Regions from separate parts of the Cupriavidus sp. USMAHM13 genome, predicted to be linked through region 2. Evidence: predicted binding sites of a transcription regulator. Region 2 holds the regulator's gene; the other holds the start of a gene.

Region 1 (3,359 bases), 1.4 Mb from region 2:
CGAGGAGGTGGTCGTCATGGGGTGTTCCTGGCTTGGCCGAACCCATCAGGAAAGGAAGGACTTTCGCAGGGCCGGAGCCCTGCGGAAATGCTCCCGCGCGGGGCCGGACTGGCGTCCGGCCCCGCGCTGGCGGGGCTTCAGCTTACTGCAGCAGCTTCAGCACGCTTTGCGACGACTGGTTCGCCTGGGCCAGCACCGAGGTACCGGCTTGTTGCAGGATGTTGGAACGGGTCATCGCCGACACTTCCGTCGCGTAGTTGGCATCCTGGATGTTCGAACGGGCCGAGCTCATGTTGGTGATGCTGGTACCCAGGTTCGTCAGGGCCGAGGACAGGCGGTTCTGCACCGCGCCCAGGCTCGAAGCCAGCTTGTCGACTGCGGCCAGGGCCTTGTCGATGGCGGTCAGCGGGTCGGCCGTCGAAGCGCCGGTGGACGACTGAGCGGCGGTGGTGAAGGCGTTGGTCGAAGCATCCACGTAGGCGGTCTGGCCGACCTTGGCGTTGATGTTCGGATCGTTTGCCGCAACCGTGCTGGCGTTGTTGGCAGCGACGCTCACCTTGCCCGTGGTCGAGTCGACCAGGTAGTTGGTGGTGTAGCTGGCGGTGTTGGTCAGGCCGCCGTTAGCGTCGATGTACTGGGAGGTCGCGCCGTTGGCGCCGTCGGTCTTGCCGCTGGCGCCGTCGATCTTGACCGTGGTGCTCAGGCCGCTGGTCTTGCCCAGGGTGACCGTGGTGGCATTGCCCGAGCCGCCGGCCAGGATGGCCGCTTGCACGTCGCTGCTCGTCGCGGTGGCGGTGTTGTTCAGGCCGTTGGCGCCATCCGAGCTGTAGGTGGTGCCGTTGATCGAGATGGTTGCCTTACCGGCAGCGGCGCCCGACGCGGCGGTGAAGGTCGATGCCAGCGTGGCCTGGGCGTACGAACCGGTCGTGTTGTTGGTGGTCAGGTTGCCCGAGCCGTCGTCGTACAGCGTGGTGGTGCCGTCGGCGGCGGTCAGCTTGCCCGAGCTGTCGACCTTGAACTGCACGGTCGCGCCGGTCTGGTTGGTGTACGTGCCGGTGGCCTGGCCGAAGGCCGGCTTCTGCGAGTTGGCCAGCGCGGCAACGTTACCCGAGGTGGTGTTGACCGTGTAGCTGAAGTTGCCGGCGCTTGCGTTGTAGGTGTAGGTGTTGCCGCCTGCCACTGCAACGGTGTCGCCATCCTTCAGGTTCGACAGCACTTGTGCCGAGGTCGCGAACACGTTCTTGGTGGTGACCTGGTACAGGTTCTTGTTGTTGGCGTCCTGCACGGCGGTGCCGGCGGCGACGGCGTTCTGCAGGTCGGTCTGGCTGGCGGCGGCGTTCTGCTGGCCGGCCACGCTGAAGCCCGTCAGGTTCAGGGTCTTGGTGCTGGTTTCCTGCAGGCCGATCGAGATGGTCTGGCCGTCGTTGGCACCGACCTGGATGCTGACTGCGCTGGCCTTGGACGACAGCACGGCGATGCCGTTGAACTGGGTCTGTTGCGAGGTGCGGTCGATTTCTTGCAGGCGCTGGGTGATTTCGTCCTGGATCGATTGCAGGTCCGAAGCCGAGTTCGTGCCGTTCTGCGCTTGCACCGTCAGTTGGCGGATACGTTGCAGGTTGTCGGTGATCGAGCTCAGGGCGCCACCGGTGGTCTGGGCCAGCGAGATGCCGTCGTTGGCGTTCTGCTGCGCTTGCGTCATGCCGTTGATGTTCGACGTCATGCGGTCGGCGATGGCCATGCCGGCGGCGTCATCGCTGGCGCTGTTGATGCGCAGGCCCGACGACAGGCGCTGGATCGCAGTGCTCAGGTTCGACTGCGACGCATTCAGGTTGTTCTGAGTCATCAGAGACAACACGTTGGTATTGATGACCATTGACATGGTGGGCTCCTATTTCCAGTGATATATGCACATTCCGGCGGGTGCCGTAACGTTGGCCACCTGCGTTGCAGGATCAGTGGTGCCTCCGTTGCAAGGGTTATCGACAGGGCGGGAAGAAGATTTAGAGTGATCTTCGCGTCGAATCTGCAAGCGGGGCATTCCGGAGCCCGGCGGGCAGGGAACTAGCCCCGCCGGCGGCCGCGTGGAATGAAGAGATCGACGAACTCGGGCGAGTTGATGGCCTCGTCCCGGTGGGCATCGAAGGGAGAGTTGGCGGCGGCGGCCGGCATCACCCAGGAAATGGCGTGCTTGTATACCACCTGCGGCTGCTGGTCTTGTACATGCTTGCCCAGCAGCAGCACGTAGTCGTCCATGCGCAGCACCAGGCCCTGCAGGCGGACGCCGTTGGAGAGATGGACGACGACCGGCGAGTGCGTACCGTAGTGCGCGGCGTAATGGAGCGACTGCAGTTTTCGCTTGCTGCGGGTTGGCCTGGTTACCTTCTTGTGCACGGCTTCTCCGGAAGAGCCCGAACGGGTCCTGGCGGCTGACTACGCTTCGGGGATCGGTTCCAGGCTTCGCTGCGGGCGAGAGCAGGGCGGAAACCGCGGCAACCCGATGGCGGCGAGGGATGAAACATTCGCTCTCGGTGCCGGCGCAAGGGCCGCAGGGGCTGACCGTCTCGGCGCGCATCGGGCAAGGTCCGTTGCGGGACGCTGGGCTGCCCTGCGGCTGGGGCCGAGAGGTGTCGCCAGGAGAGAAGGGGAACACTTCAGCCGGCGAGAGTAACAAAGTTTTTCGGAGATTGACTCAGTCCTCACTCTCGTCATTTAGAGGTTTACCTCTAAAACGCAGCGTGAGAACCGTGAAATGTTATCTGCTGGTATCTTCCGGTGCCGGACTGCCGGTTCTGGCGCATGACTCCCGGACCACGTCGCTGCAAGGCTTGGCGGCCGGGAGGGGGCGTCTTCTTTGCGCTGGCAAGAGGTGCGCGTCATCCTTCCGTTCACAAAAAAGTGGCAGAAGCTACACCTGCGCCATCCGGGGTTTCCCTGATGGAAGCAGGATTTACACCTCATGTAAGCGCGTTTATATTCACAGCAGAGCCGTTCGGCTCTTGGCAGTCCTCGAAAGCCTACGAGCACCCCGCGCGTGGGCTTCTTTTTTTGGCCCGCTGCATGGATACATCGCGGCCGGAGCCGCGATGTCCTGCTTCCGGCGTTGTCCGGGGTACCTCATCTGTATTAGACGCGCCGCGCTGTCCTGCCCATTGGCGGAACAGGCGGCGCTTTCCCCCTCTATTCGTTTTTCCGCTCAAGGTGGCGCATGGCGCGGCCGTTAGCGCCGCTTGCGTCGGCGTCTGCCTTGCGGGGCCATGCCGGCGCGTGTGCGTTCATAACGTAGAGACCGAGGATTGAGGAGGATTGAGCAGATGCGTTTGCGCAATGTCGGCATCGGCTTCCGCTTGTCGGGGGCTTTC
Region 2 (3,359 bases):
GATAGCGACAACGACATCGACACGGCCCGCGTGGAGGAAATCCGCCAGGCCATCGTCGAAGGCCGGATCAAGATCGATCCGAGCAAGATTGCCGACGGTCTGCTCGCCACGCTGCGCGAGCTGAACCAGGGCCAGTAAGCGGTCCGCGGCAGGAACCCAGCAGCGAGCCGAGAGCGAACGGCATAGAGCGCCGCGCGTGGAGAAACCATGAGCCTGCCCCTGATCCAGATCCTGCATCGCGAAACCGAAGCCGTGAAGGCATTCGCCGAGGCCCTGGCCGACGAACGCGAAGTGATGAAGAGCGGCGACGCGCAGGCGCTCGGCGCGGTGCTGGACCGCAAGACGGCGCTGGCCTCCGCGCTGGCCGAGCTGGGCGCCGCGCGCGAAGCGCAGATGGCCGCCGCCGGCTTGCGCGCCGGCCCGAACGGCATGCTGGTCGGCCTGCGCATCGACCCCGCCGTGCATCAGGCCTGGCGCACCCTGCGCCTGGCCGCGCTCGGCGCGCACCAGGCAAGCACGCTGAATTCGGCGGTCATCGCCGCCCATCTCGAACACACGCGCGCGGCCATCCAGGTACTGCGCCAGCGCGGCATCGATGCCGGCCTCTACGGCCGCGACGGCCGCACCCAGAACGCGGCATCCGGCCTGAGCCTGGCGCGCGGCTGAGGCCACTGCGGCGGCTGGGACTGACGCGCGCTCGCAGCGCCCCGCTCCGGCTGGTGACATGGCCGCGCGACGATGGTCGCGCGATTGCCCCTCGCTACCGCGCCGTCCGGCGCCGCCATCCTCTTCCTTGAACTGAACTGAACTGAGCTGAGCTGAGCTGAACCGAGCCGGATCGGCCGAGGACGGCGTCGCGGGTGTCGCCGCAGCGGCGGCGGACCGCTCTCGACGATCAGCGATAGTCGACGATGACCTGGTTGGCGCGCCCCTGCAGCACGGGCGCCAGCGCGCCACGCCCGGGGGCCAGGAAAGCAAAGGTGAAATCCTGTGCGGCGGCATCGCCGCGGAATGCCTCGGTGTGGCCTTGCGCCGCCGGCAACAGCACGCATCGGCTGCCATTGCACAGGTAGACCTGGAGATCATGCGGCGGCACGCCGCTGAAGGTGTACTGCCAGCGCACGGATGTCACCTTGCCGGTCGCCAGCGCCGGCATGGCGCCGGGCCGCAGCGCAGGCGACAGTATGCGCATCCCGCGCACGGACAGCATCGGCCCCTGCACCACGCTCTGCCAGGCATGACCGGGACCTCCCTCGTCCGCCCGGACCGGCGGGACGGCGGTCGCCAGGCCGAGTGCGGCGACGCCCGTCGCAACGCATGCCTGCACGCGCGGCGCGGCGCGGCCGGGCCCTCGCATCAGAGCAGTCCCCGCAGCTGGCCACGCAGGCGCGCGATGGCCTGGCCGCGGATCTGGCAGACGCGCGACTCGGTCACGTCCAGCACGGCGCCGATCTCGCGCAGGTTCAGCTCCTGGTCGTAGCACAGCGACAGCACCAGCTTCTCCCGCTCGGGCAGGCGCTCGATGGCGCGGATCAGCGCTTCGCGCATGCCGCTCTCCATCAGCACCATCAGCGGGTCGCTGTCTTCGTTGACGCCGAGGTGGCGCTCGAGGAAATCCTCTTCGCCGGAGCGCTCGAAGTCCTCGTAATGCAGCAGCTGGCAGCCGTGCACTTCGTTGAGCAGCAGCTGGTACTCCGGCAACGGCATCTCGAGATGCTCGGCCACTTCGGAATCGAGGGGCGTGCGGCCAAGCTTCTGCTCCAGGCTGCGTATGGCCCGCTCGATGCGGCGGGTGAACTGGCGCAGGCTGCGCGACTGCCAGTCGTTGGCGCGCACCTCGTCGAGCATGGCGCCGCGGATGCGCTGGCTGGCATAGGTCTCGAAGCGCGCGCCGTGCGTGTCTTCGTAGCGCTTGGCCGCGTCCAGCAGGCCGATCATGCCGGCCTGGATCAGGTCGTCGAGCTGCACGCTGGCCGGCAGCTTGGCCGCCAGTTGCAAGGCGATGCGGCGCACCAGCGATGCGTGTGCCTTGACCAGATCCGTCTGTTCGAGCTTTCCCTGAACGGTGTACATGGTGGGACTCTCGTGGCTTCTAGAGCGCAGCGCCGGCCGCGCGCGTACCGTGCAGGGACCGGGGCCCGATGGCTTGGGCCCGGTCGATGGCCTGGGGGAACGATACGTGCGGCATCGGCGTCAATGAATGCGTGGGCTGGTCGGAGGCGTCGCCGAGGCGACGCCGGGGAAGGTGGTGGACGCGGCGCGCATGGGCCACGCGCCGATGCTGCTGGCGATGCGGCGCAAGGCCATCGTCGCCGGTGCGGCGGGGTAGGCATCGACCACGCCGCGACCCAGCTGCTCGCTCTGCCTGACCAGCGGATCGAGCGGCAGATAGCCGGCCCACGAGGCCTCGATGCCGAGATACTGGCTGGCGGTGCGGGCCAGGTTGCCGGCCACCGCGCCGGCGATGCCCTCGCCCGCCGCCGCATTGACGACGAGCTGGAAATGGCGGATGGCGTAGCGGTGATGCAGTTGCTTGATGCGCGCGTAGGCCGCGGTGATCGAGGCCGCCTCGGGGCGCATCACCACCAGCAGGTTGTGCGCGGCGCCGGCCAGCGCCGACAGCGTCCCCTGGCCGTCGGCGCGGGCATCGGCCAGCACGGTGCGGAAGGCGCCGAAGGTGCCCGGCAGGCCGCCGCCGGCCGGGCCGGCAGCGCCCGCGGGCAGCACGGCGACACCGCTGGGCCCGGCGGCACCGAGCGCCTGGTCGAGCGTCGCCTGTGCGGCCAGCACCTGGGCCAGCGTGCCGCGCGGCGCGGCTCCGGCCAGGTGCGCGGCGCGCGCGCCCGGGGCATCCTCGTCGACCAGCAGGACGCGCTCGCCCTGCATGGCCAGCGCGCTGGCCAGTCCGAGCGCGACCGTCGTGGCGCCGGCCCCCGGCTCGCTGGCTACCACGGCGATGTGCCGTGTGGCGCGCGGCGCCAGCAGGCGCCGCAGCCCCTCGGCCTGATCGGTTGCCAGAGTGTGCACAGACCTACTCTCCTACGGATTCCAGTTGTTGCTCGGTAGCGGACGTATCCGCACGGACCGGGTCCGCCGCAGCGGCACGGTTTGCGCGCACGGGATAGCCCTCCAGCACGTCCAGCAGCGCCAGCAGGCGCGCCAGGCCTTCGACCAGCGCCTGGCCCGGCGCCGCTTGCGCGGCCTTGCCCGCGGCGCGGCCGGCCAGGCGCGAGAGGAAGCCGGCCGCCACGGCGCCCGGCTCGCATTCGAGACGCAGGGCGGTCAGGCCGGCCTGCAGCGCCATCAGCGCGGCGCGGCATTGCGCCTCGTCCGCGGCCGGCACGGCGCCGCGGGCAAGA

The links. Region 2 encodes FliA, which starts transcription of late flagellar genes. Its sites were predicted from a motif close to CTAAAGTTTNNNNNNNNNNNGCCGNTA; they were not measured.
Region 1: a site for FliA is predicted at 1,978-2,004, ahead of BKK81_RS24540 (flagellin N-terminal helical domain-containing protein). Genes of this name have one in related genera too.

Annotation. Positions count from the first base shown of each region.
Region 1 covers NZ_CP017752.1:1,386,346-1,389,704, forward strand. Annotated here, with positions in the region: gene fliD (flagellar filament capping protein FliD) at 1-18, opposite strand, end outside; gene BKK81_RS24540 (flagellin N-terminal helical domain-containing protein) at 143-1,879, opposite strand; gene BKK81_RS24545 (RNA chaperone Hfq) at 2,062-2,391, opposite strand; gene BKK81_RS36840 (methyl-accepting chemotaxis protein) at 3,312-3,359, shown strand, end outside.
Region 2 covers NZ_CP017752.1:3,315,935-3,319,293, forward strand. Annotated here, with positions in the region: gene flgM (flagellar biosynthesis anti-sigma factor FlgM) at 1-138, shown strand, start outside; gene BKK81_RS32640 (flagella synthesis protein FlgN) at 208-666, shown strand; gene BKK81_RS32645 (flagellar protein FlhE) at 896-1,357, opposite strand; gene BKK81_RS32650 (RNA polymerase sigma factor FliA) at 1,357-2,073, opposite strand; gene BKK81_RS32655 (MinD/ParA family ATP-binding protein) at 2,194-3,027, opposite strand; gene flhF (flagellar biosynthesis protein FlhF) at 3,032-3,359, opposite strand, start outside.